4 regions of the Streptomyces sp. NBC_00663 genome follow, and region 4 is predicted to be linked to each of the others. Evidence: riboswitches for the same ligand, from Rfam matches in the RefSeq annotation. Region 4 holds a riboswitch; each other region holds the start of a gene.
The links. A riboswitch is a leader RNA that binds a small molecule or an ion and turns the genes downstream of it on or off. The one in region 4 is predicted to bind cyclic di-AMP.
Positions count from the first base shown of each region.

Region 1: it holds a riboswitch for cyclic di-AMP, as region 4 does, so the genes downstream of both, OG866_RS25935 (transglycosylase family protein) here and OG866_RS23295 (M23 family metallopeptidase) in region 4, are expected to answer to the same signal.
Region 2: it holds a riboswitch for cyclic di-AMP, as region 4 does, so the genes downstream of both, OG866_RS12250 (hypothetical protein) here and OG866_RS23295 (M23 family metallopeptidase) in region 4, are expected to answer to the same signal.
Region 3: it holds a riboswitch for cyclic di-AMP, as region 4 does, so the genes downstream of both, OG866_RS06490 (M23 family metallopeptidase) here and OG866_RS23295 (M23 family metallopeptidase) in region 4, are expected to answer to the same signal.

Region 1 covers NZ_CP109027.1:5,686,791-5,690,941, reverse strand. Annotated here, with positions in the region: gene eno (phosphopyruvate hydratase) at 1-517, opposite strand, end outside; gene OG866_RS25935 (transglycosylase family protein) at 835-1,527, opposite strand; cyclic di-AMP (ydaO/yuaA leader) riboswitch at 1,531-1,698, opposite strand; gene OG866_RS25930 (LysM peptidoglycan-binding domain-containing protein) at 1,893-2,873, opposite strand; gene OG866_RS25925 (cytochrome P450 family protein) at 3,066-4,151, opposite strand, start outside.
Region 2 covers NZ_CP109027.1:2,758,039-2,762,189, reverse strand. Annotated here, with positions in the region: gene OG866_RS12265 (GntR family transcriptional regulator) at 1-113, shown strand, start outside; gene OG866_RS12260 (flavoprotein) at 330-839, opposite strand; gene OG866_RS12255 (helix-turn-helix domain-containing protein) at 890-2,125, opposite strand; gene OG866_RS12250 (hypothetical protein) at 2,464-2,694, opposite strand; cyclic di-AMP (ydaO/yuaA leader) riboswitch at 2,704-2,884, opposite strand; gene OG866_RS12245 (TIGR04255 family protein) at 3,446-4,151, shown strand, end outside.
Region 3 covers NZ_CP109027.1:1,418,484-1,422,634, forward strand. Annotated here, with positions in the region: gene OG866_RS06485 (exo-rhamnogalacturonan lyase family protein) at 1-921, opposite strand, end outside; gene OG866_RS06490 (M23 family metallopeptidase) at 1,141-2,097, opposite strand; cyclic di-AMP (ydaO/yuaA leader) riboswitch at 2,100-2,270, opposite strand; gene OG866_RS06495 (alpha-galactosidase) at 2,577-4,151, opposite strand, start outside.
Region 4 covers NZ_CP109027.1:5,082,370-5,086,520, reverse strand. Annotated here, with positions in the region: gene OG866_RS23300 (aldo/keto reductase) at 1-744, opposite strand, end outside; gene OG866_RS23295 (M23 family metallopeptidase) at 856-1,890, opposite strand; cyclic di-AMP (ydaO/yuaA leader) riboswitch at 1,902-2,059, opposite strand; tRNA gene OG866_RS23290 (tRNA-Met) at 2,360-2,433, opposite strand; gene OG866_RS23285 (alginate lyase family protein) at 2,509-3,723, opposite strand; gene OG866_RS23280 (dihydrofolate reductase family protein) at 3,788-4,151, opposite strand, start outside.

The DNA.
Region 1 (4,151 bases), 600 kb from region 4:
CGATCGGGGCGATCATGAACTCCTGGATGTCCACGTTGGAGTCGGCGTGCGAGCCACCGTTCAGGATGTTCATCATCGGCACCGGCAGCAGGTGCGCGTTCGGGCCGCCCAGGTAGCGGAAGAGCGGGAGGTCGCTGGCCTCGGAGGCGGCGTGGGCGACGGCGAGGGAGACGCCGAGGATGGCGTTGGCGCCGAGGGAGCCCTTGTTGTCGGTGGCGTCCAGGTCGAACATGGCCTGGTCGATCAGGCGCTGCTCGGTGGCGTCGTAGCCGACCAGCTCCGGGCCGATCTGCTCGATGACGGCGAGGACGGCCTTCTCGACACCCTTGCCCATGTAGCGGTTCGGGTCACCGTCGCGAAGCTCGATGGCCTCGAAGGCGCCCGTGGAGGCGCCGGAGGGGACGGCGGCACGACCCGTGCTGCCGTCGTCGAGGCCGACCTCGACCTCGACCGTGGGGTTGCCTCGGGAGTCCAGGATTTCCCGGGCTACGACGACGTCGATGGACGGCACGAGCATCTCCTTCTTGGGATGTGACACGGTCCGCCGGGACCGCGGTGGGTTCTGCGAGACCGAGCCTAACCGGCTCCGGGCCATCGGCCACCGCGTGGACCGCCCCGTGGACAGAACCGAGAGTAAATTGTTTCCGAACGGAACAAAGACGGTTTCGGAAACCTGGCGGAAACCGGCGCAGAAAAAACCCCGCCCCGGTGCGTACGGGGGAACACGCACCGGAGCGGGGAGCCCGTGGGGACGGGGGGACCCTCACGAGGCCTTCAGTATGAGGACCACGGATGTGAGGGCGCTGTGGTTCAGCTGGGCCTGGCCCGTGCCTCTTACTTGAGGTGCAGCTGCTGGCCCGGGTAGATGAAGTCGGCGTCGGTGATGATGTCCTTGTTCAGCTTGAACAGCTTCTGCCAGCCGCCCTTCACCTGGTGCTTCTCGGCGATGGAGCTGAGGGTGTCACCCTTGACGACCTTGTACTCGCCGTCGCCCTTCTTGACCTTCTTGCCGGTCGGGGTGGTGACGGTCTTCTTGGCGGTCGTGCGCTCCGAGGAACGGGACGTCGACTGCTCGGAGGAACGGGTGCTGGTGCTGCTGTCGCTCGACGAGCTGGAGGAGCCGGAGGAGGACGAGCTGCTGCCGCCGCTGTAGGTGGCGCCGGACAGGCCCACACCACAGGTCGGCCAGGCGCCCTTGCCCTGGGAGGCGAGGACCTTCTCGGCGATCTCGATCTGCTGCGACTTGGAGGCCTGGTCGGCGGTGGAGGCGTACGCCGTGCCGCCGTACGCGGCCCAGGTCGAGGCGGAGAACTGGAGACCGCCGTAGTAGCCGTTGCCGGTGTTGATGGACCAGTTGCCGCCCGACTCGCACTGGGCGACGGCGTCCCACTCGGAGGCGGTGGCGGCGGAGGCGTTGCCGGCCGCCATCAGCGGGGCGGCGATGGCGACACCGGTGACGCCGGCGAGCGCGGCGACGCGGGTGGCCTTGGACGGACGACGGTGCTTGCCCTTGCCGGAAAACAGCATGGTGGATCCCCTCACCGACGCCTGCGAGGTGAGCTGTCGGGTTCGGGCCGGTTGAGTTGCCCGGCCGCGCATCTCCCGATGCGCGGCTTCACCCCAAGCCGGTCCAGCGTGAACTGCTGGGCCCGGCACTTACCTTGGGTCCCCCGCTCCTGCCTACGGCGCTTGACGCGACGACTGTTCCCGGACGGCCGCTGGCAGGATTCGGCGTTGCGGCAGCCGGGGCTCGCGGTGACGAGCGGTGTTGACCGTAGCCACGGAATCCGGGGAATTTCAAAGACGATCAGGGCTTCTGAGACTCATCCCACACTTTCGCCAAAACGGACATTCAGCGCGAAGCATGACGTGAACTCCCGCCGGTTTTCGCCCTATTCAGACCTGACTACGAGGGTCTGACCGGGCATGATGGCGCTCGGGTCGGCGCCGATGACCTTCTTGTTCACGGCGTAGAGCCGGCGCCATCCGCCGTCGAGTCCAAGGGAGTCGGCGATGGAGGCGAGCGTGTCGCCCTCGCGGACGGCGTACGCCTTCTCGGCGGCGCTCGCGCCACGATGCCGTCCGGTGCCCGCGGTGGCATCTGCGGCGGCGTCCGTGCCGTCCTCGGCGTCGGCACCGAGAGCGCCGATGTCGACGAGGCTCGAAGAGCCGCCTTCCTGCCACGAGTTGTCCGATTCGACCTCATTGGCCGGAACTGTGGGTGAGCTGTCCGGCGACTGTGAATCGGCCGGACCGGAGTCGGAAGTGTCCGACTTGGAAGACTTGTCCGGTGAGGCGGAGGGCGAGGCGGAGGCATCGCCGGAGGCGCCGTCGGACGCATCGCCGGAGGCGTCGGTGGAGGTGTCGCCCGACGAGTCGGACTCCGAGGAGTTGGGCAACCCGGATGATTCCGACCCTGATCCGGACGCATCGGACTCGGAGGTGTCCGCGCCGGACGAGCCGCTTCCGACACCCGTGTCGACATCGGCCGACCCGGAGTCCTTGCTCAGCCCGTTGAGCAGCCCACAGGCGCCCCAGACGCCGACACCCTGGTCCGCGAGGACCTTCTCGGCGACGGCTATCTGCTGGTTGCGGCTGGCCAGGTCGGCGGTCGGGGCGTAGTCGAGGCCGCCGTACTTCTCCCAGTCCTCCTGGGAGAGGCTGAGCCCGCCGTAGGTACCGTCACCGTTGTTCTGGCTCCAGGAGCCATCGGTCTCGCACTTGGCGACCTTGTCCCAGGTGCTTCCGTCGGCCGCGCTCGCGGCGGTGGCGGCGAGCAGCGGGATCGCGATGGCGGAGCCGGTCACTCCGGCCGCGACGAGAAGTGCCGGAGCCTGGCGGGGGCGACGGTGACGACCGTTCCCGGTGAGCATGCGGGGACCTTTCGCGAGACAGCGGTGACCGGCGTGGCGAGTGAGGCTGGGCGCCACGCTGGTTGGTGAACGTATCGGCAGACGATCACTTGTCACAAGTTAATGCCGCGCAGATCACGTGAAGATCACAGACATGAGAGCGTGTCACGTTTACAACGACCTGCACTCATGGCCGAGTTGGCGCGAACCCGGCTACGAGGTCGGCGTGAACTCGACCGGCAACGTCCGCAGCCCACGCATGATGAGACCGCCGCGCCATCTCAAATCGGCTGAATCCACCGCGAGTCGGAGGTCGGGGAGCCGGGTGAGCAGAGTGGCGAGCGCGGTCTGACCCTCCAGCCGGGCGAGCGGTGCGCCGAGGCAGTAGTGGATGCCGTGGCCATAGCCGAGATGCTGGTTGTCACGGCGGGACAGGTCGAGGGTGTCGGGGTCGGCGAACCGCGCGGGGTCCCGGTCGGCGGCGGCGAGCACGACGAGCACGGGATCGCCGGGGGCGATGTCCTGCCCTCCGACGGTGAGCGGCTGGGTGGCGAAGCGCCATGTGGCGAGCTCCACCGGGCCGTCGTAGCGCAGGAGTTCCTCGACACCGGTCTCCAGGAGGCCGGTCTCGCCGGCGGCGAGGGAGTCCTGGAGGCGGGCACGCTGGTCGGGGTGGGTCATCAGAGCAAACAGACCATTACCCACCAAATTGACCGTGGTTTCGAACCCCGCGAACAAAAGGATGAAGGCCATCGCCGCGGCCTCGTTCTCGGTGAGGTGCTCGCCGTGGTCGGAGGCCCGGATAAGGCCGGAGATCAGGTCCTCGCCGGGGACGGGGTCGGCGGGGAGGCTCTCGCGCTTGCGGTGGATGAGCTCCAGCAGATACCCGCGCATCTTCTTCACCGAGCGCGCGACCCCGCCGCGCGGCCCTCCCCCGTGCCGGATCATCATTCCGGCCCAGTCCCGGAAGTCGTCCTGGTCCTCGCGTGGGACGCCGAGCAGGTCGCAGATGGCGTAGATGGGGAGCGGGAAGGCGAAGTCGTGGATGAGGTCGGCGGAACCCTGAGCGGCGAACCGGTCGATCAGCTGATCGGTCAACTCCTGCACGCGCGGGGCGAACTCGGCGACCCTGCGCGGCGTGAACGCCTTGCTGACGAGCCGGCGCAGCCTCGTGTGGTCCGGCGGGTCGATGTTGAGCAGATGCGTCATCAACTCCGCCTTGCGCTCCCCGGGGATGCCGGTCTTCCCCTTGGCGTGCGCGGGCTCGGCGTGGTGCGCGGGGTTCTTGCTGAGCCGCTG
Region 2 (4,151 bases), 2.3 Mb from region 4:
TCTCGGCTCTGGCCGCAGAGCTCAGCACGATTCATGACGCTCTCCGGTTGCTCGGGGAGCGGCTCGACCGGCTTGAGCGGCTTGTGGGAAGCGAGACTCCACCTTCACCGTGAGTTCGTCCGCCCGCCTCAGCAGTCGTTCGACCTTGACGCGCGCCTCGCTCAAACTCGCTTTGATCCAAGCGAGTTCAGCAGGAGTCATGCCTTCCCACTCGCCGCTTCGCTCCGTGATCCCTGACATGCCAATGAGCATGTAGCCGGGAACGGCAGTGGACCCGGACAGACTGTCCGGGTCCACTTTCCTTGCAGGTCACACGGGTTGACGACTCGTCACCTCGTAACGTCGTCCACAGCATCCAGCACTGCCCCCCACGGGAGTTCGCGCCCCGCCGGCGCTTCGCGCGGCTCGTGCAGCGGCCAGACGTCCGGCCCGCCGACGATACGCACGTCCCCCGCCAGGAGGGTGTCGATGTGGTGCTGCCATGCCGGGTGACGGGAGTGAGCCGCGTTCACCCGAGGGAAGACGACCACGGGCAATCCGAGGGTGCCGATCGCCTCGCCCACTTGTGTCAGAGCCTGGTTATCCATCAGGCCCATGGCGAGCTTCGCCACCATGTTTGCCGACGCGGGAGCGACCACATAGCAGTCAACCGGCGGATGACGTCGGGCCTCGCCGGGCAAGCGCGGCTCATCGCGCACAGGCAGTCCGGTCAGCTTCTCCAACTGCTCCACCTCGCCGCTCAATCGCAGCCACTGACCTGCGGTCGGCGTGAGTGTGACGGCCACCTGCCATCCGCGCTCCATCGCAGGCTCAACCAGGCCAGTGCGCAGCACCTCCACGCCTCCGGCCGCGGACCCGACGACTCCGAGCACCCCGCGCTTGCCTGAACTCACTGCACCGCCCTGCACCGTTGAGCCATCACGAACACCTCAGACGATCGCGAGCCGCCGGTGACCGGTGATTGTTTGATCAGATCCCGCAGTGTCTCGCGCACCCTGGGATTGTTGCGCACGAGCTGTGGCGATGTGCGCTCAGCCGTGCGGAGTTCCGTGAATGCCTCATCGCCCTGTCCGTTGAGCGACAGGGCACGCGCGAAGTCGATGCGGTGCGACACGCTGCGTTCCTGTGGCATGTGGTCGACGTTGATCCGGCCGTGTTCCACCACGTACGAGACGTTGTCGAGGTCCAGCTCGACGGACAGGCGGTGAAGCAGGACGTTCGTGGGTCCGAAGCCTGTCTGCCAATAGTTCTCATCTGAGCCGAGATCCTCCGCGAGTGCCTCGGCTCGGTCCAGAAGACCGGTTGCAGTGGGCCGGTCCTGGTGGCGCGCCGCTGCCACGGCGGCACGTAGGTGGATCATCCCCAGCAAGCTGAGTGCCGCGGGGTTGTTGTCGGTCACCTGGGACGACAGCCACGCTGCGGCCGTGTTACCCAGCTCCAACGCGTCGTCGTACCGGCCGTTAGCCAGAAGGGCGTGAGTGCCGGACCGTGCCGCGGACGCCAACACGAGCGGGTCGTCAGACTCGTCAGCGGCACGCATCGCGCGCTCTGCGGCGAGCCACGAGATGTCCGATTCGCCGATCTTCGCGAGTGTCGTAGCTGCGAGGTGATGGGTACGGGCTGACACTGCCCAGCAGTCGCTACGGTCCTCGCCGCGCCGTGCGGCTCGCTCCTCCAACTCTTGCGCAGTCTGAAGGAGCGCGGGGAGCGCAGATATGACGCCGCCGAGTCGACCACGCTGGTAGTCGTTCCATGCTTGCTCCACACGTACAGCCACGGGTGCCGGCGTGGGGAGCTGCACCTCAGCCTCGGGCCCGAAGAGCAGACGAGAAAGCCGACGCGGGCTCATGAGCGCGTCGCGTACGGCCGGTACGTCGTCCTGCTGCTTCTCGTCCTCCATGAGCACGGTCTGACCGAGCAGGTCTCCGAGGGGAACGCGCAGGATGCGAGCCAGCTCAGCGAGCATGTCGATGCGAGGGGGCTTCCGGCGCCCTGTCTCGATCTTTGCCAACCAGTCAGTGCTACGGCCAACCAGGCCAGCGAGCACCTCTTGCGTGTAGCCGCGACGCTTCCGGTAGAACGCGATGCGTTCACCGATGCTGAGGTGATCTCCAAGACCACGCATTGCGTGTTGCCTCCTGCTGGATGGTGGGGGCCGGTTTTCACGGTACAGAGCCGGTGGTGGGGCGGGTAGTTGGCCCCGCGTGCTGCGAGACCGGAACGAGTCTGGAGGCAGCCAACGCAAAGGGCCCGGACAGAGTGTCCGGGCCCTCCTGTTGAGCACCTACACGCTAGATGATCCCTATCTGGCTCAGGCGTAACGTGATGCCCAGATGAGCCCGCTCTTGTGGGCGGTCTCTCATCTGGGCACAAGCGAAGCTCATCTCAGGATCGCTGAGGGCCCCAGGCCAAACGCTCCGGAGCTAAGGGCAGAGCCTCATGGATACGGCTACGAGGTTCGTATCACTGCTCGTTCCACGCGTACGTCAGGATGATGAATGCCATCACGATCGTGCCGCACCCGGCATTCATCCCGAACTCCAGGGCTTTGACCAGCCACAAGTCCATCGGCACGTGATGGATGATGCTGGCGTAGAGGCCCGCGATGATCGAAAACATGACTGCGAACACTGCCTCAAACCCCGGAGCGTAAGACGCCCTGGGGACGGGCGGGTTGTTCGGCAACGCAGACATGACTGCCTTCACCCTTCATTTAAGCCGCCTGTGAAGGATGACCTGTCGGATTCGGGCTGGCGAAGATGCCCGGCTGCGTTGCCGCAGCTTCACCCCAAGGGCTGCCCGGAGGTTTGCTCCGGCGCCCGGTGTTGCTGGGTCCCCCACTCCTGCCGCGCTCCATGTGTACGGAACTCGGCGTCCAGGCAGCGGCAGGACTCAGCGTCCGCCTGGGCGGCCTCACCTACGTCAGTGAGGGCTTGTGATGGGAGATCCTCCACCTCAAAGACGAGTAAATCCAATGGGAGAGCCGCTACGTGCTGTGACTCACACACAGCGCGTCCGGAGGGTGTCGAACGAACGTCTAAACGGGCTGGCAGTAAGCCTATTGACTCAACGTCAGGAAAAAAATCTGACTATAACGATCGCGCCTATAAAGATCAGATAATGACGCTGTGTAGCGCCACGCCCCCCGTTCGGCCGCGGATGGGCGCGAGTCGAAGCGTGGCGGGCCGACCGCGCCCCGGCGACTTCGGAAGGTGCCGTCTGGGTCGAACACGTGAACGGATCCGAGATGTGGGTGATCAATAATGTGGCCGGTTAGTCACTTCGAGTGACTCAAATCACATGTTCGCGTCGACAGTGACCGCCCCAGCCCATACTCTTCAGCCAAGTAGTAGGCGAAGGGTGCTGCCGCACTGAAAGCGGGCAGGCTCAAGGGGAGGGGGGCGAGCGTATTGCTGGGTCCTCTTCCCGCATCAGGGAGGCCGACGTGAGGGAACTGCCAGACTTTGCGCGTCCGCCTGTTGTGGAGGTGGCGTGTGGTCTGCAATTCCGGCGGATCACCGGAATCCATGGCCTGAAGTTGACGCCGCTATACGAAACGTGGAGGGCCGAGCTACCCAATGTAGAGGAGCATCCACCACTTCCTGGTATGGAACCAAACGTCGGGCCGGGGCCGAAGATCAAGCTGGATCTTGCGTCGTTGCCGGCCGCGCGATACTGGTTTCTTGACGACTCCGGGAGGGACTTGGTTCAACTCCAGCAAGACAGGCTGATTGTAAATTGGCGTGACGTTGGGGACGGTACTCCGTATCCACGCTTCGGTTATGTACTTTCCAAACTTAAGAAGCGTCTTGACGAGTTGGCTAATTTTGTTGATCGCGCTTTCGGTGCAAAGCTAGAGGTTATTCATGCCGAGCTAAGCTACGTCAACGCTCTCGCTGGTGAGTCCGGAGACCCTCTGGATCCTCACGATGTGTTCCATACGTGGCCGGACTTCGCTCTGCACCACCTTGGAAAGCCTGTAAATTCGCAAATCGTTTTTGACTTCCCAATCGAGGAGTTTCAGAGCGGGCGAAATTTCTTTTTGCGTGCGGCGATTGAATCTGGAAGCCTGCTCACTGGACAGGCGGGAAATTTCCTCACGATGACCGTCCAGGGGCGTCCTGGCTCCACTGGTTCAAGCGGGGCGGTCG
Region 3 (4,151 bases), 3.7 Mb from region 4:
GACCGCCGCCCCGGGGTCGCGGCGCAGCCCGGTGATGCCCTGGACGGCCTCGCTGAACAGGCCGCCGTCGGAGTCGGCGAACCGCACATGGCGGTCGTAGGGCTGATCGCTCAGCGGCACGGTGAAGCGCACGCCGAGACCGCGCAGGAAGTCGCCCTCGTCGGAGCCGGGCGTCTGCTCGCCGTCCCAGACGAAGGTGTGGACGAGCCGGAAGGACTCGGCTCCCGCGAAGAAGGCGAACCGCAGGACGAACGGCAGCCAGTCGCGGCCGCCGTGCCGGTGCCGGCCCTCGACCCGGACGACGGCCCGGACCGGTCCGTCCTGCTCCACCTCGACCTTCTCGATCCGGCCCAGGAAGCGCGCGACGTCCGCCCCGTCCCGTACGGACTCCTGCCGCAGCGCGACCAGCTTTCCGTCCCGGGCGATCTCGGCCGAGCCCCGCCGCACGCTCCGTACGACGGTGTCGGACCCCTTCGCGCCGAACACGGCCGTGATCACACCGGTCGACACCTCCACGCGGCCCGCGGAGCGGGTGACCGTGACCTTCCGTTCCGGCGCGGCCGGGGTGCCCGCCGCCAGCTTGTAGGCGGAGGCCTTCGGCGCGCCGGGCGCGAGGGCGTGGGCCGTCCACTTCACCGAGCCGTCGGGCCAGTAGCCGGTGACCCAGCTCTGGACGGGAACGTCGTCACCGGCGGCGGTCGTCAGCCGGAACGGCTGCTCCGGCCGGTACGCCCCGCGCGCCCAGGGCACGCCCCAGGTGGCACCGGCGTGGACGTCGGGGGCCGAGCCCTCCAGCCAGCGCAGTTCGGTGTCGTCGGCGTCCGCCGCGGTGGCGGTGCGGGACAGGGCCCAGGAGAACTGGGCCGCGGCGGCCGCGGCTGCGGCGCCTTTGATGACGGTGCGTCGGTCGACGCCGGGCACGGGGACCTCCGGATGCGGGTGCGGATGCGGACGCGGATGTGCGTAGAAAGCGCTTGCATCGCTTCGGAGATCACTGTGGTCCCACCCTCCCCTCCCTGTCGACGGTTTGGACAGCCGCGCCACAAGACCGCAATGAAGCGATCATGAAACGGCAAGACCCAACACCGAAGGCCGGACCCGGGGATCGGGGTCCGGCCTTCGGTGGCATCGGGGGGAGCGTCAGCCGACGGCGACACCCTTCGAGCGGAGGTACGCGACCGGGTCCACGTCCGAGCCGTAGTCCGGCGTGGTGCGGATCTCGAAGTGGAGGTGCGGTCCGGTGACGTTGCCGGTGGCGCCGGAGAGGCCGATCTGCTGGCCCTCGGTGACGGTCTGTCCGGACGAGACCGAGAGCGCGGACAGGTGGGCGTACTGCGCGTAGTAGCCGTCGGCCAGCTTGATGACGACCTGGTTGCCGTACGCGCCGCCCCAGCCGGCGGAGACGACGGTGCCCGCGGCCACGGCCTTCAGCGAGGTGCCGGTCGGGACGACGAAGTCGGTGCCCGTGTGGTAGCCGCTGGACCACATGCTGCCCGCCGTGTGGTAGGCGGTGCCGACGGTGGCGCCGACCACGGGGAGGGTGTAGCCGCTGGAGCCGGCGGTGCTGGTCGACTCGCTGCTCCGGGTGGCCGTCGTCGTGTCCGAGGAGGACGAGGACTTCTCGGCACTCGTGGACTTGTCGGAGCTCGCGGACTTCTCCGCGCTCGCCGACTTGTCCGTGCTCGCCGCCGCCTTCTTGCCCAGCGTGAGCTTCAGGCCCGGGTGGATGAGCGACGGGTCGGACCCGACGGCCTCGCGGTTGTCCGAGTACAGCTTCTTCCAGCCGCCGGTGACGTTCTGCTCGTCGGCGATCTTCGAGAGGTAGTCGCCCGCCCGCACCGAATAGGTGCGCACGGTCGCGGTGTTCGCGGCACCCTTCTTCTGCGCGGCCTTCTCGGTGGCCGTCTTCTCGACCACCGGAAGGGACTGGGCGGCCTTTTCCGAAACCGACTGCGAGACGGACTGCGGGGTGGCCGCGTGGGCGCCGGCGGCACCCATCAGAGGCAGGGCGAGTGCGGCGCCACCGGTACCGGCGACGGCGATCGAGCGGGTGAGGCGCTGGGACCTCGGGCGGCGGTGCTTACCCTTCGCGGGCATGGCGAATTCCTCTCCGGCGCCTACGAGGTGAGCTGTCGGGTGCGGACTGGAGATGCCCGGACGCACCGAGGTGCGCCTTAACCCCAAGCCTGTTCCGGAAGACCGGCCCAGGCATTCGTACCTGTGGGTCCCCCGCTCCTGCCGTTCACGGGTGAGTTGCGCGGATTCCGGGCGGCGGCAGGATTGGGCGTCCGTCCGGATTGGTGGCGAACGTAAGCGAGGAAGACGCAAAGGGACAAGTAAGGGGTTCCAGGACGATTGCATTCCTCTTGATCCGCTGTGAATTTCCCGGTCACCCTCCGTGCATTGGTGCCACTTCCCGAAAGGCAAACCCCAGCATTTGAAGGCGCATTACGTGAACATGACGGACGACGCAGGGTCACCGATATGACGCTCCTCACGTGCCGTTTACACAGCTCCCCTTATTCCAGAGCGAGTTGGAATGAAGGCCACGGAAGACGCCAATTCGGACAGAAAGCTCAGATGCGACGCAGTCGGAGAACTGCCGCATCCAGATCGCCCCGCAATCCCACCCGCAGCCCGTGATGCTGCAATACGGCACCTCTGAGAATTTCGCCCGTTTCACGGCATTCATACGACGCCGTCGGGTCGAGGCCCCGCAGGCGCAGCGCCGGGACGGGTTCGCCGTAGTGCTGCGCCTGAAGCCAGGCGAGGACGACGGTCTCGTCCCCGAGGACGTACTGCACGGCGCTCAGTCCGCCGCTCGGGGCCCGCAGCCGGTACTGCTCGCCGCGTTGCACGAGGGGCCGGATGTCCTTGTAGAGCTCCACCCAGTCGCGGGCCTCGGCGAGCTCCTCCTCGGTCCACTGCGTGAGGTCGCCGCCGACGCCGAGCACACCGGCCATGGCGCTGACGAAGCGGAAGCGCAGCGAGCTGACCCGGCCGTTGAGCATGGCGTTCGGACTGTCGGTGACCCAGGCCGCCATCGCGCGCGCGGGGTGGAGCTGGCTGAAGCCGTGCTGGATCGAGAGCCGGTCGAGGGGGTCGGTGTTGTCGGAGGTCCACACCTGGTCCGTGCGGCTCATCACGCCGAGGTCGATCCGGCCGCCGCCACCTGAGCAGGACTCGAAGGCGACGCCGGGGTGCGCGGCCCGCAGCCGGTCCAACAGGGCGTAGAAGGCGTGCACATGGTCGACCCAGAGCCGCTGCGGGTAGGACTCGCTCGGCCAGCCCGCATCCGTGAAGCAGCGGTTGAAGTCCCACTTCACATAGTCGATCGGGGCGCTGGACAGCAGGGCGTCGAGCTGCCCCCAGAGGTACTCCTGGACGTCCTCGCGCGCGAGGTTGAGGACGAGCTGGTTGCGCAGTTCCGTCCGCTTTCGTCCCGGTTGGAACTGCACCCAGTCCGGGTGTGCCCGGTACAGGTCGCTGTCGGGGTTGACCATCTCGGGCTCGACCCAGATGCCGAACTGCATGCCGAGGGCGTGCACGGATTCGGCGAGGGGCTTCAGGCCGCCCGGGAAGCGGTCGCGGTTGACCGTCCAGTCGCCGAGTCCGGCGCGGTCGCTGGTACGGGCGCCGAACCAGCCGTCGTCGACCACGAACAACTCGACGCCGATGGCCGCGGCCCGCCGCGCGAGGGCTTCCTGCTGCTCCTCCGAGATGTCGAACTCGGTGGCCTCCCAGGAGTTGAACAGCACCGGCCGGTCCTGCTCCGCGTCCGGGATGACGTAGGCCCGCTGGTAGGCGTGCCACGCGCGACTGGCGCCGCCGAACCCGCCCTCGCTCCACAGACCGGCGAAGACGGGCGTGGTGAACGACTCGCCCGCCACGAGGCGCAGCAGCCCCGAGTCGTCGTATCCGGCACCGCCGGTGATCTGCACGCGCGCGTCGGGGAGCTGGGCCACCGCGATCCGCCAGGAGCCGGACCAGCCGAGGGCGCAGCCGTAGACCTCGCCGCGCTCCTCGGTGGCGTCGGAGTCGAGGGCGACCCAGGGCAGGTGCTGGTGGCCGGTGTGGCCGCGGCGGCTGCCGATGACCTTCTCACCGTAGGTGAGGGGGGAGCGTACGAGCCGGGACTCGGCGGCCCAGCG
Region 4 (4,151 bases):
CACCGCGCGGCCCCGCTCGGTCTCCAGGTGCTTGCCGGCGCCCGCCGCCCGGGCGCCCTCCACCACCTCGCCCTCGCGGTACTTGCCGGTGAGGAACCCGGACGCGAGCGAGAAGTACGGGACAGCGGCGAGGCCGGTGCGCTCCGCCAGGTCCTGGAGCTCACCCTCGTAGGTGTCACGCGAGACCAGGTTGTAGTGCGGCTGGAGTGCCACGTAGCGGGCCAGGCCCTCGCGCTCGGAGAAGGCCAGCGACTTCTCCAGCCGCTCGGCCGAGATGTTGGAGGCGGCGATGTGCCGCACCTTGCCCGCCCTGACCAGTTCGTCCAGCGCGCCGATGATCTCCTCGACCGGCACTTCGGGCTTGTCGAAGTGGGTGTAGTAGAGGTCGATGTGGTCGGTGCCCAGGCGGCGCAGGGAGGCGTCCGCGGCGGCCTTGATGTTGGCGGCCGTCAGGCCCTGGAACTCCGGGTGCTGGCTGACCTTCGTGGCGATCACGACGTCCTCGCGGTTGCCGCGCGCCTTGAGCCACCTGCCGATGATCGTCTCGGACTCGCCGCCCGAGTTGCCCTCCACCCATGCCGAGTAGGAGTCGGCGGTGTCGACGAAGTTGCCGCCCGCGGCGGCGTAGGCGTCGAGGACGGCGAAGGACTGCGCCTCGTCGGCGGTCCAGCCGAAGACGTTGCCGCCGAGGGAGAGCGGGAAGACCTCGAGGTCGGACGTGCCCAGCTTGCGAAGAGAAGTCATGTAGGGGATCAACGCCCGCACCGGAAGCCGGTATTCCGGACGCGGGAAACCGGCAGCCCTGACGTCGGGGGGTGAGCGTCAGGACCGCCGGGGTTCAGAAGGGGAACCGCCTCAGGGAGTGAGGCCCTTGCTGCGCAGCCACGCCATCGGGTCGATGCCGGTGTCCGCCCCGCCGGGGTGGACCTCCAGGTGCAGATGGGCCCCGGTCACGTTGCCGGTCGCGCCCACGCGTCCGATCACATCACCGGTGCTGACCTTCTGGCCGACGCTGACGCTGATCGAGGACTGGTGGCAGAACCACAGCTCGGTGCCGTCGTCGAGGGTGAGGATCGTGCGGTAGCCGTAGGAGCCGGCCCAGCCGGCCTCTGTGATGGTGCCGCTGTGGATGGCCTTGATCAGCGTGCCCGTGGGCGCCGCGAAGTCGAGACCGGTGTGGTAGCCGGAGGACCAGAGCGAACCGGCCTGACCGAAGGTCGAGGTGATCGTGTACGAGGAGGTCGGCAGCGTGAACTGCTTGGCGAGCTCGGCGAGACGCTTGGCCTCGGCCTCCTTCGCGGCCTTCTCCTCGGCGGCCTTCTTCGCCTCGGCGGCGTCGTCGGCGGCCTGCTTCAGCGCGGCGGCCTCGGCCTTCGCGGACTGCTCGGCGACCTCGGCCTCGGCGGCGAGCTGGACCTTGTTGTCGACCTGGTTCTGCTGGCTCTCGGCCTGCGCCATGATCCGGTTGCGCAGCGCCTCACCGGCGTCCGAGCCGCTCTCGGCGGTCTCCGTGCTGCTGGTGGCCAGGCTGCTGAGCGCGGTGGCGGAACCCTTGGGGGCCTCGTCGTCACCGCCGAAGACACCGCCCACGGAGGGCAGGTCGGGCATCGAGATGGAGACCGGCGACTTGCCGGTGTTGGCGCTGGCCATGCCGCCCGCGCCGACGGCGGCTATGACACCGACGCCCAGGACGGTGGAGCTGCGGGCGAGTCCCCCGCCGCGCTGCTTGGCCACCCGGTGCTTGCCGCGAGCCGGCCGGAGGGAGTCCTCGGTGGGATTCCAGACCTCCTGCGCACCCTCGTCATGGTGGTAGCTGCCGTAGCCGAAGGCATCGGTGCTGCGCTGGCTCGGCACATACGGGGCCTCGGGGGCAGGCGGGTTTGACGCCACGTGGGCGTGCTCCTTTCCTTCCTTCTCGCCTACCGGGTTAGCTGACGGGTTCGGAGCAGGAAGGTCTCCTACGCGCGTATAACCGCCGCGTGGCCACGGCGACTTACGCGTGATTCACCCCAAGTTGGTGGTTCCCCGGTTCCCTTGCGGGATTCGGCGCGTGCGCACGGAGCCGACTCTTGTGACGGCTGGGACGACCGCGCTGCGTTATCGAACGTTAATAGACCCGGGGTGCTGATTCCAAGCTGTTCCGCTTGATCATTAACCTTTTTCAGCAGGACGTAGGGGTCATGACCGGTGAAAAACGGGCGAGTTGACCCGGTCTCAGGAAACACACAGGTGCTGACGGTTTGTCAGTTGTTATGCGGAGGGGGGTCGCACGATCACCCGCCGTGACAACCACCGTGACGGCCAGGAAAACGACTCAGGGCCGGAATCCATTGACTGGATTCCGGCCCTGAGCCATCAGTAGCGGGGACAGGATTTGAACCTGCGACCTCTGGGTTATGAGCCCAGCGAGCTACCGAGCTGCTCCACCCCGCGGCGATGACTCAATAGTACGCCATCCGCGGGGCTGCTCGCGCACGCCTTGCTCCTCGACGCTGCTGACCTGCTTTTTCAGGCGGCCGGATTGCCCGCGTGGGTCACGGTCTCCCAGGAGACGAAGAGGTTGTCGGTGCCCGCCGGGCGGGTCTCCTCGGCGAGTTTGCGGGCCGCCGGGACGGAGAGGCCGAGGCGGCCCTCCAGGTGGTTGAGGGCGACCTCCAGGTCCGGGCCCATGGTCCGGTCCACCTTCCCGCCGCACAGCCACGCGGGCGCGGACTCGCCGGCCTGGTAGCGGGCATGGAAGGCGAGGGTGCTCTTCAGCCGGTCCTTGATCTCGCCGTAGAGGTTGATCCCCTGGTGCCAGGCCGTCTCGGCGATGTGGGCGGTGGCGGCGATGGAGTAGCCGACGTGCTTGAAGTTGCGGCAGGTCTCCTGGGACATGCCGTCCTTGTACGTCCTCTGCCCGAACCAGTACGCCGTCAGCTTCTGCGGTGTGGTGACGCTCGACCCCTTGGGGGTGAGGGGCAGCGTGCCGTCCTTCGCCAGGTAGAAGTAGGCGGGCACGCGCTCCCGGAACCGTTCGAGGGCGTGGTCGAAGGCCTTGCGGTCCTCCAGGAAGACGGCGATCCCGATGGCCGCGTCGGTCATCACGAGGTCCCAGTTGCCGTTGTAGTCGGGGACCTTGCGGGTCACGGTCGGCAGATACGCCGTGCGCAGCATGGTCTCGAACCGCGCCACCCGGTCCGCCGGCCAGCCCGCGCCGGGGCTGTGCCGGACGATCTCGGCGGCCCGCGCCCAGGTCGACCCGGCCCACCCGGTCTGAAGCCCGGCGTCCTCCTCGGTGTGCCGACGCATCTTCGCCGACCACGCGTCCAGGATCTCCCTGGCCTTCAGGGCGTGCTGCCGCTTGCCGGTGATCCGGAAGAGAAGGGCCTGGGTGTAGGCGGCGATCGCGTCCTCGCGCTCCTCGACACAGCCGTGCGCGGGCCGGTCGGCATGGTCACCACCGGGGCAGTCGACACTCGCGTACGGCTCGGGCTGGTACTTGTACGCCCCGTACTTGCTGTCCCGCATCCCGAAGTACGCCTTCAGCCACGGCTGCTTCCCGGCGGTGACGTTCTTCTTCACGGCCGCCAACTGCGCCTCGCTGACGAGGACACCGGGGTGGGTGAAGGCGGCGTCCGCGGGGAGGGCGCGGGCCATGGTGCGGGTGTCGGCGCCGGTCGTCCCGCAGGCGGTGGCGAGGAGGGGGACCAGCAGGAGAGCGGCGGTGAGTCGGGGCCTCATAGGGGAAGCGTGGCCCGGGGGGTGCGGGGGCGCAGGATCTGTTGGGCCGATCGGTCGGCTGACGCTATGACAGCAGGTGCCTGTTCGGCGCCTTCGCCCGCTCCTCGTACTCCGGGACCACGACGACGTCCACGCCCGCCGCCGCCAGCAACCCGTTCCCGTCCGCCGCCGTCACGAACGTGTCGGGCTCCCGCCAGGTCGTCACCACGCGCCGCACCCCGGCGTCGAGGATCAGCCGGGCGCAGGGTGCCGGACGGGAGGCGCGGCGGGCGCACGGTTCGAGGCTGCTGTAGACCGTCGCCGACGCCAGCCGGAGGTCGTCCGCGGCGATCTTCGCCAGAGCGGCCTCCTCCGCGTGTACGACGGGGTCGGCGCCCTCCCTCGAATACCCGCGGGCGAGTTCCGTGCCGTCGGCGGCGACCACGACC